4 regions of the Bradyrhizobium sp. 153 genome follow, and region 3 is predicted to be linked to each of the others. Evidence: predicted binding sites of a transcription regulator. Region 3 holds the regulator's gene; each other region holds the start of a gene.
The links. The regulator LexA, encoded in region 3, represses DNA repair genes until DNA is damaged. The targets are predictions, from matches to a motif close to TGTTCNNNNTGTGTTCNG.

Region 1 (4,191 bases), on a different contig from region 3:
CTGCGAGATGCGGTGCACGGCATCCGCAGAGCCGGCGGCGTCGCGCTGGAGTGCATCGATCTTTTTGGTGATCTCTTCGGTCGCGCCCTGGGTCTGCACTGCGAGCGCCTTCACTTCCGTCGCGACAACTGCAAAGCCTTTGCCGGCCGCGCCGGCGCGCGCGGCCTCGATGGTCGAGTTGAGCGCGAGCAGCGTCGTCTGCCGTGCGATCTGCGCGATCAGATTGACGACATTGCCGATGGCGGCGGAGGACTCGCGCAGGCGATCGACATTGGCGCGGGCTTCCTGCGCGGCGGCGCTGGCCTCGTCGGCGAGCTTGCCTGCCTCGCGAACCTGCGCTCCGATTCCCAGTGCGGACTGCGTGAACTTGTCGGCGGCATGGGCGAAGGTCGAGGCGGTCGATTGCGCCGCGTTGGTGCGGCCGGTCAGGGCGTCGGTGCGGTCGCGAATGGCGGCAAGGGTTGCCGCGGTCGCCTCGGCGCCGCCGGCCACCGAATTGGCGGCGCGCTCGAGCTGCCGGATCATCGCGCCGAGCTCGAGTTCCAGCAGTTCCAGGATCTCGCGGGCCGAGTCGCCATCGGCGGTCCCGGCGGGCTCGGAATGAGCCACCGGTTGCGCAGCCTGCGGGGCTGCCGCAGGCGCAGCCATGTCCGGCAGACGCTTCCGAAATAGTCCGAACGCCATCGGGTCTCTCTGGTCGGGGGACGGTCGGACGCTATTTTCGCAGGCTGAAATGAAGTCAGGGTTAACGATGCCTGAGACCTAGGCAGAGGCCATTACGGCGGCTACCTTTACAGTGCTACCTTAGAGCAGCAGATCCCTTTGATTCCGGTGGGTTGGCGGCCTATAAGGCCGCGCCTCCCACCCATCGGCGAACGATCCCAAGACCCTTCAAGAGACCACGCATGGCCGGACATTCCCAATTCAAGAACATCATGCACCGCAAGGGGCGGCAGGATGCCCAGAAGTCGAAGCTGTTCGGCAAGCTGGCGCGGGAAATCACCGTCGCGGCCAAGCTGGGTACACCCGACCCCGCCATGAACCCGCGCCTGCGCGCCGCCGTGATCGCCGCGCGCCAGGAGAACATGCCGAAGGACAATATCGAGCGCGCCATCAAGAAGGCGCTCGGCAGCGAGGGCGAGAATTATGACGAGATCCGCTACGAGGGCTACGGCCCCGGCGGCGTCGCCGTCATCGTCGAGGCGCTGACTGACAACCGCAACCGCGCCGCGTCCGATATCCGCTCCTTCTTCACCAAGTCCGGCGGCAATCTCGGCGAAACCGGCTCGGTCTCCTTCATGTTCGACCGTACCGGCATCATCGAATACGATCGCAGCGTCGCGTCTGACGATGCCGTGCTGGACGCGGCAATCGAGGCCGGCGCCGACGACGTGATCTCCGGCGAGGGCGGACACGAGATCTACGCCTCGACCGAAAGCTATCGCGACGTCGCCAAGGCGCTGGAAGCCAAGTTCGGTGAGCCGCGCAAGGCCGCGCTGATCTGGAAGCCGCAGAACACGGTGTCGGTCGACGACGAGACCGGCGAGAAGCTGCTCAAATTGATGGACATGCTGAATGAGCACGACGACGTCCAGAACGTCTACGCCAATTTCGAGGTGTCGGACGCGCTGATGGCGAAGATGGGCGGCTAGGCCCTCAACCCTCCGCTGTCGTCGCCCGGCTTGACCGGGCGACCCAGTATTCCAGAGACGTTCGAACAATACCGATAAGCCGCGGCATACTGGATACCCGCCTTCGCGGGTATGACACCGGAATGTGTGCTGAGCGGCGGTGCGCCCCGCGGTATCCCACTTCCCCTGTTACTTCCGTTCTGTTTCTGTTTCGCTTCGGGCGGCCAGCCGCTATCACTGGCCCATGACTGCGCTCCCGATTCGCGGCCCCGTTCGCATCATCGGCATCGACCCCGGCCTGCGCCGCACCGGCTGGGGCGTGATCGAGGCTGAGGGCAACCGTCTGATCTACGTCGCCTGCGGCTCGGTGGAACCGCCGGACGACTTGCCGTTGGCGAGCCGGCTGCTTGCGATCCATGAGGGGCTCGCGGCCGTTCTGTCCGATCACCGGCCGATGGAAGCCGCGGTCGAGCAGACCTTTGTCAACAAGGACGGCGTTGCGACACTGAAGCTCGGCCAGGCCCGCGGCGTTGCCATGCTGGCGCCCGCAATGTTCGGCATCGTTGTCGCCGAATATGCGCCGAACCAGGTCAAGAAGACGGTGGTCGGCGCCGGTCACGCCGACAAGCAACAGATCGCGATGATGCTCAAGATTTTGCTGCCCAAGGCCGAGCCGCCGTCGGCGGATGCCGCCGACGCGCTCGCCATCGCCATCACCCACGCTCATCACCGCCAGAGCACCGCGCTCAGGCTGAAGGTCGTGGGGATATGATCGGCAAGCTCAAGGGGCTGATCGATACTTACGGCGAGGATTTCGTCATCCTCGACGTCGGCGGCGTTGGCTATCAGGTGCATTGCTCGTCACGCACGTTGCAGCATCTGCCGTCGCCGGGCGAAGCGGCCGTGCTGTCGATCGAGACTTATGTCCGCGAGGACCAGATCAAACTGTTCGGCTTTCGCACTGACCAGGAGCGTGAATGGTTTCGCCTGCTCCAGACCGTGCAGGGCGTCGGCGCCAAGGTCGCGCTCGCCGTGCTCGGCACCTTGTCGCCGGCTGACCTCGCCAATGCCATCGCGCTCCGCGACAAGGCGGCGGTCGCGCGCACGCCCGGCGTCGGCCCCAAGGTCGCCGAGCGCATCGTCACCGAACTGAAGGACAAGGCGCCGGCCTTTGCCAATGTCGATCCGGCCGTGGTGCATCTCGCCGGCGCCGTCGACGACCAGCGCGCGCCGCGCCCCGTGGCGGATGCGATCTCCGCACTGGTCAATCTCGGCTACGGCCAACCGCAGGCCGCCGCGGCGATTGCGTCGGCTTCGCGTAGTGCGGGCGAGAATGCCGAGACCGCGCAGCTCATCCGCCTCGGCCTGAAGGAACTCGCGAAGTGAGCGATCCCAAGGCCAATCGCATGGTCTCGCCCGAGCGCCGCAGCGATGATGTCGGCGACACCGCGCTGCGCCCGCAATCGCTGTCCGACTTCGTCGGCCAGCAGCAGGCGCGCAAGAACCTCTCGATCTTCATCGAGGCGGCGCGCAAGCGCGGCGAGGCGCTGGATCACGTGCTGTTCGTGGGTCCCCCGGGTCTCGGCAAGACCACGCTGGCGCAGATCGTGGCGAAGGAGCTGGGCGTCGGCTTTCGTGCCACATCGGGGCCGGTGATCGCCAAGGCCGGCGATCTCGCCGCTCTCCTCACCAACCTCGAAGAGCGCGACGTGCTCTTCATCGACGAAATCCATCGCCTCAGTCCGGCGGTGGAAGAGGTGCTCTATCCCGCGATGGAGGACTTTCAGCTCGACCTCATCATCGGCGAGGGCCCGGCGGCGCGCTCGGTGAAGATCGAGCTGTCGAAATTCACCCTCGTCGGCGCTACCACGCGCGCTGGCCTGCTGACCAATCCGCTGCGCGACCGCTTCGGCATTCCGGTGCGGCTCAATTTCTACACCATTGAAGAACTGGAAAGCATCGTCAGCCGCGGCGCGCGCGTGCTCAATGTCGGCATGACCGCCGATGGCGCCAACGAGATCGCGCGCCGCGCCCGCGGCACACCGCGCATCGCGGGCCGTCTGCTCCGCCGGGTCCGCGACTTCGCCTCGGCGGCCGATGCCGACAAGATCGACCGCAAGATCGCCGACCACGCACTCAGCGCGCTCGAGGTCGATGCCGCAGGCCTCGATGCCATGGACCGCCGCTACCTCACGACCATCGCGCAGAACTATGGCGGCGGCCCGGTCGGCGTCGAGACCATGGCCGCCGCTTTGTCCGAGCCGCGCGATGCGATCGAGGACATCATCGAGCCCTATCTGATCCAGTGCGGCTATCTCCAGCGCACCCCGCGCGGCCGCCTGCTCACCTCGCACGCCTTCCGTCATCTCGGTCTCGCCGAGCCCTCGCGCGACGCGGCCCAGTTCGGCCTGTTCGGCTCGGACGAGAGCGACGACTGATTTGCGCAAGTGCAAAGTGCTCCAGTTCTCATGAATTTCCGGTAATCTTGTGCAGGTCCCTGCACGGAGATGCAGACGGTCTGCACGAGCGCACCCCAATTCCGCTCCAATCGGGTCGCATC
Region 2 (4,191 bases), on a different contig from region 3:
AAGACTTTAATCGAATACCTGGGTTGTACTCGCTGCGCCTCCGGCAGGCCGCGTTCCCTCACGCAACCCTGGTGAAATCCGGCGGTCGGCGCTCTGCAAAGGCAGTGAACGCCTCGCGCGCTTCGGCGGTGCGCAGGCGCTGCGTGAACTGCTCGCCCTCCGCGTTCATCTGCGCAACCAGCGCCTCGCCATTGCGCATCAGCTTCTTGGTGGCGATGAGCGCACCGGCCGGCTGGCGGGCCAGGCGCTGCGCGAGCGCAAGCGCCTCGGCATCGAGCGTGTCGAGCGGCACCACCCGGTTGGCGAGGCCCCATTCCAGCGCGGCCTGCGCCGGCACCGTCTCGCCAAGTGCGAACATCTCATAAGCTCGGGCGTAGCCGATCCGCGCCGGCATCAACAGGCTGGAGGCCGCTTCCGGCACCAGCGCGAGGCTGACGAAGGGCGTCGACAATTGCGCATTGTCGGCGAGGACGACGAGATCGCAATGCAGCAGCATCGTGGTGCCGACGCCGACGGCGCGGCCCTGCACCGCCGCAACCAGCGGCCGGGTGCAACGCGCCAGCGACTGGATGAACCGCACGACGTTGCGGCTGCCTTCCGACTTGCCCGCTGCAACCGCGGCAAATTCGCCGACGTCGTTGCCGGCAGTGAACATGTCGCCCTCGCCGCGGATCAGGATCACGCGAGCGGACGGATCGAACTCGGCGGATTCGATACTGTCGGCGAGCTTGCCGTACATCGTGTCCGTCAGCGCGTTCTTCTTGTCGGGGCGCGCCAGCGTAAGGGTAAGAATTCCGCTGTTGTTCTCGATCCGGACGTGCTCGGTCATTCGTCTGCTCCTCTTGGAAACTTGTCCTGAATGCACATCAGCCAGCGTGCGACGATGTCGATCTCCGCAGCCGTAAATCCTTCCGTCAGCGCCGCATTGACCTCCGCCGCGCTGGCCTTCGCCTGCGCCAGCGCGCTGCGCCCCTTCGGGGTCAGCCAGATCCGCCAGGCGCGTCCGTCCTCGCGATCGGCCCGCCGCTCGATCAGTTTGGCGGCTGCCGTGCGATCGACTAGGCCGGAAATGCCGGCCGGGCCAAGATCGAGCGCCGCACCCGCCTCACCGATCAGCACACCATCCTGCTTGCCGAGAATGAACAGCAGCCCGGCCTGCGCCGGCGTTACCTCGCTCTCGGGCCGAGCCGCCATCCAGCGCTGCAACCGGCGTTGCGCGACGCTCAGCAGGTAGATCAGGCGATGGTGGCTCGCTGTGGCTTCCTTATTTCGCATACGAAATATATAATGCGAGGCCAACCGCGTTGTCAAAGAGGGGTTGCCGATGCGGCATGGCCATGGCGATCGCGGTCGTGCCGATCGTCAAGCCGACGCGGCACGAAGGCGGCGAGTGGGATGGCGCATTGAAATTCCATCGGGAATTTGACGCACCCGTTGGCGCTTGACGGCCGCCCTCCTTTATGTTCCATATTTGTTCTTCACTCGTTTTGGTTGCAATAGGATCATTTCATGACGAAGGATGCGCGCGGCGAGCGCGAGCCGGCTCAGCTCGTGATTCACAATGATGACGAAACGCCGGACGAGTTTGTCATCGGGTTGCTCCGCCAGGTTTTTGGCAAATCGGAGCGTGAAGCGGCCGCGGTGATAGCGCGGGTCGAGCGGGAGGAGAAGGCCACTTGCGGTCCGTACCCGCAATCGGTCGCCGAGGCGCTGTTCAAGTCGGCTCAGCAATATATCTGGCTCGGCCAACATCCGCTGAGGATCACGCTAGAAGAGATTAAGACCCCCTGCGAACTCTGCGGCAAGCCTGAGGGACAGACCGATGTTCGGATCGGGAGCCGCACGGTCTGGCTGTGCAGCGACTGCATTCGTGCAGCAGACACCGTGAACACACCGCAAGAGTCGGAAGAGGAGTTCGAATACGCTTGCGACGTGCTTGACTGGCATTTTGCCAACGTCTCGCGTAGCAATCTCGTGACCACCATCCGCCAGTTTCCCGGCCATATGCGGGTCGATGTCCAGGCAGCGATCGAGGGACTGTTCGGCAAGTCGATCCGGCTGTTCGGGCTGAACGAAGAACAGCGCTACGAAACGCTGTCGATCTCACGGCTCCTCCGCGATGGCCGCAATGCGCTCGCGATTGCTCCGCTGCAATATTCCGACGTGGATGTCGGCGAGAAGAGCCCGGTCAAATGTCTCGATAACGGCCTCTGGCTGTGCGAGCAGGATGGCCTTCGTTACGCGGTCTTGCTGTGTGCCCACCGCGAATACAGCCGAGAACCGGGAATTCGGATCGAGATCCTCGTGCCGGCAGGCACCGCGGGCGCGGCACTCGTGCAGCAGTGTTTTGGCGAGCTGGAGCAGGCCGTGCAAGCTGCGCGCAGCTATCGCGGCAAGATCCTGTCCCTCGACGCCGATTCCGACTATCGCGGCCGCTCGCGCGGCATCACGGTGCATCGGCTGCCGCCGGTTGCGCGCGATGAGGTGATCCTGCCCGAACAGACCCTGCGGCTGCTCAATCGCAACGTTCTGACTTTCGTCAACACCCGAGATCAATTGCGCCGGCTCGGCCAGTCGACACGTAAGGGCATCTTGCTTTACGGACCGCCGGGCACCGGCAAGACCCATACGATCCGCTATCTGGCAACTCATTTGCCCGGGCACACGACACTGATCATCACCGCCGAGCAAATCGAGCTTCTCGGCGCTTATATGAGTCTGGCACGGCTGCTCCAGCCGTCGATGGTCGTTATCGAGGATGTCGATCTCATCGCCCGCGACCGCGACGACATGGGGCCGTGCGAAGAATCCATGCTGAACAAGTTGCTCAACGAGATGGACGGGCTGAAGGAGGACGCGGACATCCTGTTCGTCCTGACCACCAACCGGCCTGAGGACCTCGAAGGCGCCCTCGCCGGCCGCCCGGGCCGCATCGATCAGGCCATCGAAGTCCCGCTGCCGGACGAGACCGGCCGCGGCAAGCTGGTCCGGCTCTACGGCAAGGGGCTGCCGCTCGACGATGCAATCATCGCAGAAGCGGCCCGCCGCAGTGAGGGCACGAGCTGTGCCTTCATCAAGGAATTGATGCGACGGCTTGCGCAAGGGAGCCTCGCGCGAGACGGTGGCAATTCCGTCGTGTCTGCCGACATCGACGAGGCGCTCGACGACATGTTGTTCTCCGGCGGCAGGCTCAATGCGCAATTGCTCGGAGGCGCACAGGCGATGGCGACGAGATAACGCCTACCCACCGGAGTGGCGGGCTTGGACTGAGCGTTTACGGCGCGCAGGTGAAGCTCGAGGCCTCCGTCACCGGGCCCGACTTGTAATGAGGCCAGGCCGGCCAGCGGCACAGCGGCATCGCGCGCAGCGTCGCGAACGACGGCGCTTCGACCTTCTGCTCGGCGACTTCGAGATCGCCGGGCGCCTTGCCCTGCTCGACCCAGTCGACCAGCACGCTCAGCATGTCGACATTGGCCGGCGCGCCGGAGCCGACATGGTCGACTCCGGGCGCGGTGTAGAGCCGCGCGAACTCCGCGGTCTCCGCCTTGCCGAGCTTGCGCTCGACGCTGTCGAAATAGCGGATGCCGGCATAGGGGCTCTGCGCATAGTCGGCCATGTGCTCGAGCATGATCAGCCGGCCGCCGCGCACCCGGAAGCGGCTGAGATCGGGATCGGTCGAGTCCATCAGCGTGGAGACCTCGATCAGCCGCGCCTTGTGCTCCTCCACCTTGTAGGTGGTGACGTCGAGCTTGGGATCGCGCGCGAATACATATTGGATGCCGCCGGCGCCGTAGATCCAGGCGATGCCGTTGTTGGGCGCAGGCGGCTGCGCGGGCGGCGCGGTGCCGAGCCACCATGCGACCCAGCCGCCGGTCGGGCCGATTGCCGGCGTGTCCTCGCCGGAGACGCCCCAGCCCGGATAATCGTCGAGACCATTGGCGAGCGCGAACGGGAATTTGTAGGGCGCGTGCAGCGTGTTGACGGCCTTGATCTGCGCGTCAGTGAGGCACTGATCGCCGCTCTCGCCCGCCGCGCAGCGCAGCGTCTCGACCTTGAACGCCGCCTTGCAGGAAACGGGATCCTGCACCAGCGCATCGTCGGAGCCGTCGGCCTTGTCGCAGGCCGCGCGCACGGCATCGCCGACGAGCTTGACCTGCGCCGGATTGATCCAGCCCTCGCCCATGGTCACGA
Region 3 (4,191 bases):
GCGCTGTGGGGCGGCCGCGAGATCGCGATGCTATTCCTGGCCTCGCTGATCGCAGGACTTGCGACCACGCCCTATGCCGCCTTCCACTTCCATCGCGTCACCCCGTTCGGCGTGCTCGCCAATCTCGGCGCGATGCCGGTGGTCTCGGCACTGGTGATGCCGGCTGGCCTGTTGGGACTGCTCGCGGCTCCCTTTGGGCTTGACAGCGTGTTCTGGTGGCTGATGGGGATCGGCATCGACTGGATGGTCGCGGTGTCGCGCTGGGTGGCGGCACTGCCGGGTGCAGTCGGCCGGATCCCTGCCTTCGGCACCGCGCCGCTGATCGCGGCAAGCCTCGGGATCATCTTGATGGGCCTGTTGCGCACGCCCTTGCGCTGGTCTGGCGCCTTGGTGCTGCTGGCCGCCATCGCGTGGGGCCTGTCGGTGCGGCAGCCCGACATCCTGATTGCCGGGGACGGCGCCAGCGTCGCGGTGCGGGGCAGGGACGGGCAGTTGCATGTGATCCGGGCGAGCAAGGATGGCTTTCTGCTCAAAGAGTGGTTAGCTGCCGACGCCGATCCGCGCGATGCCGGGAGTAGCTCGCTGGCTGACGGCGTGTCGTGCGACGAGTCCGGCTGTGTGACGCCGCTTGCCGACGGTCGGCTGGTCGCGCTTTCACTGCGCATCGATGCGCTGGCTGAGGATTGCAGTCGCGCCGCGCTGGTGGTCACGACGCGCCCCGCGCCGCCCGATTGCGCGGCGATGGTGGTCGACCGGCAGCGTCTCACCAGCCAGGGCGCGCTGGCGTTGACGCAGCGTGGTGACGGCTTTGCGATACAGGCGGTGAGAGCAAGAGGCACAAGCCGTCCCTGGTTGCCGGCCGGCGCCGGCGAGGGTGATTTCGATGGGAGCCTTGTGCCGAGGACGGCCGCGGCCCGCAACCGGGATGCAACGCCGGCGGAGACCGACTTGCAGGTCGACGATTAGGGGCCGGACGATTAAAAACAAATGCGAAGAGTAGGTCCGGGTCCGACCGGACTCCGCAGCACACAAATTATACCATCTCGCCGGCCTCGGCCGGCGATGGCATTTCAATCCTGGCCCGACCCCGCGGGCGGGGACGGCTCAGCCAATCGGCAGGCGCGTGATCGTCGACCGGCTATCGGCAACGATCTGCGGCTTGTGCTCGCGCTCGCTGACCGGCTGCGTCACCGGCAATTGCAGCACGGTTGCGCGCTGGCCTTCGACGAGCTGCGTCACCAGCACGTATTTGCCGTCGGGGAATTCGATCGCGTCATGATGGCGGTCGGGTATGTGCGGATCGATCTTGCCGAACTTGCCGACGCGGGAGTTGATGGTGCGCGTCCAGATCCAGCGATTATCGTAACGGACGTTGTCGGCGAAGGCGAGCTCCGTTCCCGGCAGCAGGCAGACGGCCACGGTCGGATCGGCCGCGGAAGCAAAGCCGCGCGTTGAGGTGCCGCGGAACGTTGTCGACACGATCGTCTCGCCGACTTCGGCGGGGCGAGATGCAACGGCATGCAGGCTGTAGTCACACATCGGGTGCTCCTCATTCGAAGATAGCAACCCGCGCCTCCTTCGGAGGCGCAAGCCTCTATCAGAGTGGAAGCACGTAACGCTCTGCTCGGTTGTGGGCAAATCTGCGGCTGGCGTTGCCGGACACGATCACATTATCTTTCCCGAAGTCATAGGAACAAAGCTCGCTTCAGTGCATTCGGCGGATGCGAGCGCCCGTGGCCTGCGGGCGCCGAGAGGGGGAATGTGGCCAGCTTCGCCGTGGCTGTCGGTTGATGGGAGTTTAGGCGTTGCGGAATAGCTCGCTCCCTACGTGCGCAGATTGCGTGCATGGTGCTGCAATTGAGTTGCGAATGCTTGCGCGGCCGATGCAAGCGATCAGCACGCTGCGAAGGCGCTTAAAGCGATCCTGCGCACGATCTCTTCACAAGCGATGCGTGCTTGGAGCCGCATGCCGAGGATGGAGCGCCGGAGAGAGGGGCCGGATAATCTGCGCAAGACCAAAAGACTATCCAGCTGGAGCGGACCATCGTCCGCTCCAATCGGAATCATTGGTATCGAATGACCGCTGGCCCGTCTCAGTACTTGCGGTACAGCCCGATCAGCTTGCCCTGAATCTTCACCCGGTTCGGCGGCAGGATGCGCACCTCGTAGGCGGCATTGGCGGGCTCGAGCGCGATCGACGCCCCCCGGCGACGAAAGCGCTTGAGCGTCGCTTCCTCGTCGTCGATCAGGGCCACCACGATGTCGCCGGTATCGGCGCTCTCGTTACGCTGGATCAGCGCCATGTCGCCATCGAGAATGCCGGCTTCGACCATCGAATCGCCGCGCACTTCGAGTGCGTAGTGTTCGCCCGAGCCGAGCATGTCGGGCGGCACGCTAATGGTGTGACTGCGGGTCTGCAACGCTTCGATCGGCGTGCCGGCCGCGATGCGACCCATCACGGGCACCGCAACGGGACGCTCGCCTTCGTCCGCGGAAGAACTGGAGCTCGCGCGCACCTTGCCGAGATTGCCCTCGATGACGCTCGGCGTGAAGCCGCGGCGGCTGCCGGCGGCGGCCTGGAGCTCGGGCAGCTTGATCACCTCGATGGCGCGGGCGCGGTTGGGCAGGCGGCGGATGAAGCCGCGCTCCTCGAGCGCGGTGATCAGGCGATGGATGCCCGATTTCGAGCGCAGGTCGAGCGCATCCTTCATCTCGTCGAAGGAGGGCGGCACGCCACTTTCCTTCAGACGTTCGCTGATGAACCGCAGAAGCTCGTATTGTTTGCGCGTTAACATCTCGACCAAAGTCCCCCGGTTGATGTCGTTCGATTCCGAGACGCTAAATTGGAGCGGTGAACCGCTACATGCTCGAAACAAATCATGAACGGACACTATATGTTCGATATGTGTTCCGCAACTGCTTAATTTACCGTGAACGGGACAAAGTTCGCGGAACGCGTGTGGTGGATGCGTTCAGACGGGCAGGCGCAGGACCTCGCAAGGCGAGCCGGCTTCTGCCTTCGGAGCGAACGGTGCGCGGACGAGAAGTGCCTGTGCTGCAGCGAGATTCGCAAGCAGCGAGGAATCCTGGTGATTGACGGGAAGGGCCACCAACGTGCCATCGTCGCGCGTCTCCAGATGTGCGCGCAGATAGTCCGCGCGCATATCGTTTGCATCCACATCGCGGCCGAGCACGGCGCGTTCTTGTCGGTGATGAATCATGGATCGTCCCGACAAGGCGCGAATCAGCGGCACCAGGAACAGGAAGGCGCACACGTAGGATGACACAGGATTGCCCGGCAGGCCGATCACGCGCATCGCGCCGAGCCGCCCATGCATCATCGGCTTGCCCGGGCGCATCGCGATCTTCCAGAACGCCATCGCGATGCCTTCGTCCCTCAACGCCTGCTGGACCAGATCATGGTCGCCGACCGACGCGCCGCCGCTCGTGACCAGGATCTCGGCGCCGCTCTCGCGGGCGCGGCGGATGCCGGCAGTGGTGGCCTCCAGCGTATCGGCGGCAATGCCGAGGTCGATGGTATCGGCCCCCTCGCTGCGGGCGAGCGCGTGCAGGGCATAGCCGTTGGAATAGACGACCTGGCCGTGAGCGGGTGTGGTTCCCGGCATGACCAGCTCGTCGCCGGTGGCGAGGATCGCGACCTTCGGACGGCGGCAGACGGCAAGCTGCGGATGATTCATGGCGGCGGCGAGCGCGAGATCGCGCTCGGTGAGACGGGTTCCCTTGCGCAGGAGCACGTCTCCTTCGGAGAAGTCGACGCCCGCGGGGCGGATGTGGCGGCCGGCAATCGCGGCTTCCTTGATCGTGATGCGCTTGCCGTCCGCAACCGTGTCCTCCTGGATCACGACCGCGTCGGCACCGTTGGGAATGACGCCGCCGGTGAAGATCCGCACGGCTTCGCCGGGGCCCAGCGTTCCCGCGAACGGACGACCCGCCGCCACTTCGCCAATCAAGGTGAGCGTACTATCGAGCTTTGTTGCATCGCTCGCGCGCACCGCGTAGCCGTCCATCGCCGACATTGCTTCCGGCGGCTGTGTGCGCAGCGCCGGGACATCGCGTGCGAGCACGCGATGATAGGCCTCGTTGAGGGAAACCATCGCTTCAGGCAGCGGCTCCGCACCCGCCAGCACCGCGGCAAGCGCGTCAGAAACCGGCATCAGGGCCAAGGGCGGA
Region 4 (4,191 bases), on a different contig from region 3:
CGAACGGCGTCGTCGTGGTGCCTTCCTCGGCAAATCCGCGCACATGCATGCCGGTATGATTGGTGCGGTTATAAGTCAGCCGGTGAATGAGATAAGGATAGCCGTGATAGGCGAAGATCACCGGCTTGTCCGATGTGAACAGGCTGTCGAAGTCGCGGTCGGAGAGGCCGTGCGGATGCTGCGCCCGAGGTTGCAGCGTCATGAGGTCGACGACGTTGACGACGCGGATCTTCAATTCGGGCAGCGCCTTGCGCAGCAGGTCGACGGCGGCGAGCGTCTCCAGTGTCGGCACGTCGCCGGCGCAGGCCATCACGACGTCGGGCTCTGCGTTTGCCTCCTCCGTGCCCGCCCAGGTCCAGATGCCGATGCCGGCGTCGCAATGCGTAGCCGCCTCCTGCATCGACAGCCATTGCGGCGCCGGCTGCTTGCCCGCGACGATGACGTTGATGCGGTTGTAGGTGCGCAGGCAATGATCGACGATCCACAACAGCGTGTTGGTATCAGGCGGGAAATAGATGCGGACGATGTCAGCCTTCTTGTTGGCGACGAGATCGACGAAACCAGGATCCTGATGGCTGAAGCCGTTGTGGTCCTGGCGCCAGACATGCGAGGTCAAGAGATAGTTGAGCGAGGCGATCGGGCGGCGCCATGGCAGATCGCGCGTCACCTTCAGCCATTTGGCGTGCTGGTTGAACATGGAATCGACGATGTGGATGAAGGCCTCGTAGCAGGAGAAGAAGCCGTGCCTGCCGGTGAGCAGATAGCCTTCGAGCCAGCCTTGACAGAGATGCTCGCTCAGGACCTCCATGACGCGGCCGTCCTGCGCGAGATGCACGTCGTAAGATTCGGTTGGCTCCATCCAGACGCGTTCGGTTGCCTCGAACACCGCGTCTAACCGGTTTGATGCCGTCTCGTCCGGGCCCATGATGCGGAAATTGCGCGCCTCGGCGTTGAGGCGAACGACGTCGCGCAGGAATTTGCCGAGCTCGCGTGTGGCTTCCGCCACGACACCGCCGGGCTGCGGTACCTCGACAGCGAAGCTGCGGAAGTCCGGCAGCTTCAGCTCCTTCTTCAACAGTCCGCCATTGGCATGCGGATTGGTCCCCATTCGCCGCTGGCCTTCGGGCGCGAGCGCCTGAAGCTCGGGAATCAGCGCCCCGCTGGGGTCGAACAACTTGTCCGGCTCATAGCTGCGCATCCAGTCTTCGAGCACCTTCAGATGCGCCGGATTCTCGCGGCAACTCGCAACGGGCACCTGATGCGCGCGCCAAAAACCTTCGACCTTCTTGCCGTCAACCTCCTTCGGGCCGGTCCAGCCCTTGGGGCTGCGCAGCACGATCATCGGCCAGCGCGGTCGCTCGACGCTTTTGCGCCCATCGCGGGCGTGCTGCTGGATCGAGCGGATGCTGACGAGCGCGACGTCGAGCGCATCCGCCATGGCCTGGTGCATCAATTTGGGATCGTCGCCTTCGACGAACAGCGGCTCATGGCCGAGCCCGCGGAAGAGGTCGCGGATCTCTTCGTTGCGCATCCGCCCGAGCACGGTGGGGTTGGCGATCTTGTAGCCGTTGAGGTGCAGGATCGGCAGCACCGCGCCGTCATGGGCCGGGTTCAAGAACTTGTTCGAGTGCCACGACGCCGCCAGCGGGCCGGTTTCGGCCTCGCCGTCGCCGACGACGCAGGCGACGATGAGGTCGGGATTGTCGAATGCCGCGCCATAGGCGTGCACCAGCGCATAGCCGAGCTCGCCGCCCTCGTGGATCGAGCCCGGCGTTTCCGGCGCCGCGTGGCTCGGAATGCCGCCGGGGAAGGAGAACTGCCTGAACAGCTTGCGCAATCCCTCAGTATCGCGCGCGATGTCGGGATAGATCTCGCTGTAGCTGCCTTCCAGATAGGTGTTGGCAACCATGCCCGGGCCGCCATGGCCGGGACCGCAGACGTAGATCACGTTGAGGTCGAGCGCACGGATGACGCGGTTGAGGTGAGCATAGATGAAGTTCAGGCCGGGCGTCGTGCCCCAATGGCCGAGCAGGCGCGGCTTGATGTGCTCGGGCCGTAGCGGTTCGCGCAACAGCGGATTGTCGAGGAGATAGATTTGCCCGACCGAGAGATAGTTGGCGGCACGCCAGTAGCGATCGAGGAGATCGAGTTCGCTGCTCGCGGCGCGCAATTGTCGTTGATTTGTCATGTTCTTGCCGACCTTCACCCAGCGATCGTCATCAACATTGTTCCGGCGCGATTGATCCCTTCGCCATGAAACGGGATCGCCGCCCCGCCGGTGTTGCGTGAGGTCAAGGGCGCGCGCCCGAAGTTTGGGCAGCGCTACTGTGCATGGGGTTGTTTCCGCGTTTTTGCTCTTGTTCTTGATTTGTTCTGGGCGCGTGCTATGTTGGGTTCATGAGTCGAGCATCTTCTCGTGCCCTCAAGCACCCGCCGGTTACGGCGCCCTCCGAGCCGGCGGGTGCGCCTTCTGATTTTCCTGTCGATTTTCCCGAGCTTGGCGTCGCCATCGATCGCGCACGCAGGCGAGGGCGGGGCGTCCAGTCCAACGCCAGCGGCCGTTACGAGGCCGAGGCCCGCGTCGCCTTCGACGATGGCTGGCAGAGCCTGGAGGAACTGCCGCCGTTCAAGACCACGGTCGGGATCGACACCTCACGCAAGGTGATCACCCGCAACGATTCCCCCGACATCGGTTTCGACCGCTCGATCAACCCCTATCGCGGCTGCGAGCACGGCTGCGTCTATTGCTTCGCGCGGCCGACGCACGCCTATCTCGGCCTGTCTCCCGGGCTCGACTTCGAGTCCAAACTGTTTGCCAAGCCCGAGGCGGCGGCGCTGCTCGAGAAGGAACTCGCTGCCAGCGGCTACGAGCCGCGGATGATCGCGATCGGCACCAACACCGATCCCTATCAGCCGATCGAGCGCGAGCGAAAGATCATGCGAGGCATCCTAGAGGTGCTGGAGCGCGCCGGGCATCCCGTCGGCATCGTCACCAAATCGGTCCTGGTGGTGCGCGATATCGACATTCTCGCGCGGATGGCCAAGCGCAACCTCGCCAAGGTCGCGATCTCCGTCACCTCGCTCGATCCGAGGCTCGCGCGCACCATGGAGCCGCGGGCGGCGACGCCGCCGAAGCGACTGGAAGCGCTCAAGCAGCTCTCGGAGGCGGGCATTCCGACCACTGTGATGGTCGCGCCCGTGATCCCCGCGCTGAACGATTCCGAGATCGAGCGCATTCTTGATGCCGCAGCCCATGCCGGCGTCAAGGAAGCCTCCTACGTGCTGCTGCGGCTGCCGCTCGAGGTCCGCGATCTGTTTCGCGAATGGCTGATGGCGAACTATCCAGACCGCTACCGCCACGTCTTCACGCTGATCCGCGACATGCGCGGCGGCCGCGACTACGATGCGAAATGGGGCGAGCGGATGAAGGGGACCGGCCCGATGGCCTGGACCATCGGCCGTCGCTTCGAGATCGCCTGCGACAGGCTCGGCCTCAACAAGCGGCGCTCCAAGCTGACCACCGATCACTTCGCGCGGCCGAAGCGGAACGGCGATCAGCTCAGCCTGTTCTGATCGCGAAGTGGACGAGGCGTAACATGAGTGAGGAAACCACCGTGCCGGTGCCGCGGCTGACCGTAGTCACGCTCGGTGTCAGCAACATCCGCGCCAGCATTGCCTTTTACGAGGCGCTCGGTTTCTCGCGCCTGCTCAAGGCGACCGGTGAGGCGGTCGCATTCTACGACACCGGTGGTCCGGTGCTCGCCTTGTATCCCTGGGATCAGCTCGCCGCCGACGCCGGGTTGCCGGACAATCCAAGACCGCCGGCATTTCGCGGGATGACGCTCGCCTGGAACTGCCGGACGCGCGAGGAGGTCGATACGGTGCTGGCTTTCGCTGTCGACAAGGGTGCAGCGCTGCTGAAAGCGGCGCACGAGACTGATTACGGCGGCTATTCCGGCTATTTCACCGATCCCGATGGCCATCCTTGGGAGGTCGTGGTCGCACCCGGGATCGAGGTGGGCGAGGACCGACGGGTGCATTTGGCGGAATAGGGCGGCTCACCTGAATAACGGGAATTGTCTCGGGTTCCAGGTTGCGCTGGCGAAGCCGCTTGCGCACGATCCCCACCATGATTCGGGACAAGTCCGCCAAGAAGCTGGCCAAAGACACGCCAAAAAAAGACGGTGCGAA

Region 1: ruvC (crossover junction endodeoxyribonuclease RuvC) is a predicted target of LexA. The motif match lies at 1,828-1,845, and genes of this name have one in related genera.
Region 2: IVA91_RS20430 (ATP-dependent Clp protease adaptor ClpS) is a predicted target of LexA. The motif match lies at 1,462-1,479, and genes of this name have one in related genera.
Region 4: IVA91_RS14190 (PA0069 family radical SAM protein) is a predicted target of LexA. The motif match lies at 2,359-2,376, and genes of this name have one in related genera.

What each region holds. Positions count from the first base shown of each region.
Region 1 is NZ_JADPKH010000016.1:6,078-10,268, reverse strand. Features, by position in the region: gene IVA91_RS03750 (methyl-accepting chemotaxis protein) at 1-684, opposite strand, end outside; gene IVA91_RS03745 (YebC/PmpR family DNA-binding transcriptional regulator) at 906-1,652, shown strand; gene ruvC (crossover junction endodeoxyribonuclease RuvC) at 1,876-2,403, shown strand; gene ruvA (Holliday junction branch migration protein RuvA) at 2,400-3,017, shown strand; gene ruvB (Holliday junction branch migration DNA helicase RuvB) at 3,038-4,069, shown strand.
Region 2 is NZ_JADPKH010000082.1:234,069-238,259, forward strand. Features, by position in the region: gene IVA91_RS20420 (enoyl-CoA hydratase) at 59-829, opposite strand; gene IVA91_RS20425 (MarR family winged helix-turn-helix transcriptional regulator) at 826-1,275, opposite strand; gene IVA91_RS20430 (ATP-dependent Clp protease adaptor ClpS) at 1,510-3,237, shown strand; partial or broken gene IVA91_RS20435 (tannase/feruloyl esterase family alpha/beta hydrolase) at 3,275-4,191, opposite strand, start outside.
Region 3 is NZ_JADPKH010000128.1:106,145-110,335, forward strand. Features, by position in the region: gene IVA91_RS30620 (ComEC/Rec2 family competence protein) at 1-966, shown strand, start outside; gene IVA91_RS30625 (hypothetical protein) at 1,105-1,539, opposite strand; gene lexA (transcriptional repressor LexA) at 2,094-2,795, opposite strand; gene glp (gephyrin-like molybdotransferase Glp) at 2,973-4,184, opposite strand.
Region 4 is NZ_JADPKH010000053.1:300,219-304,409, reverse strand. Features, by position in the region: gene IVA91_RS14195 (phosphoketolase family protein) at 1-2,188, opposite strand, end outside; gene IVA91_RS14190 (PA0069 family radical SAM protein) at 2,398-3,573, shown strand; gene IVA91_RS14185 (VOC family protein) at 3,597-4,052, shown strand; gene IVA91_RS14180 (ribonuclease HII) at 4,130-4,191, shown strand, end outside.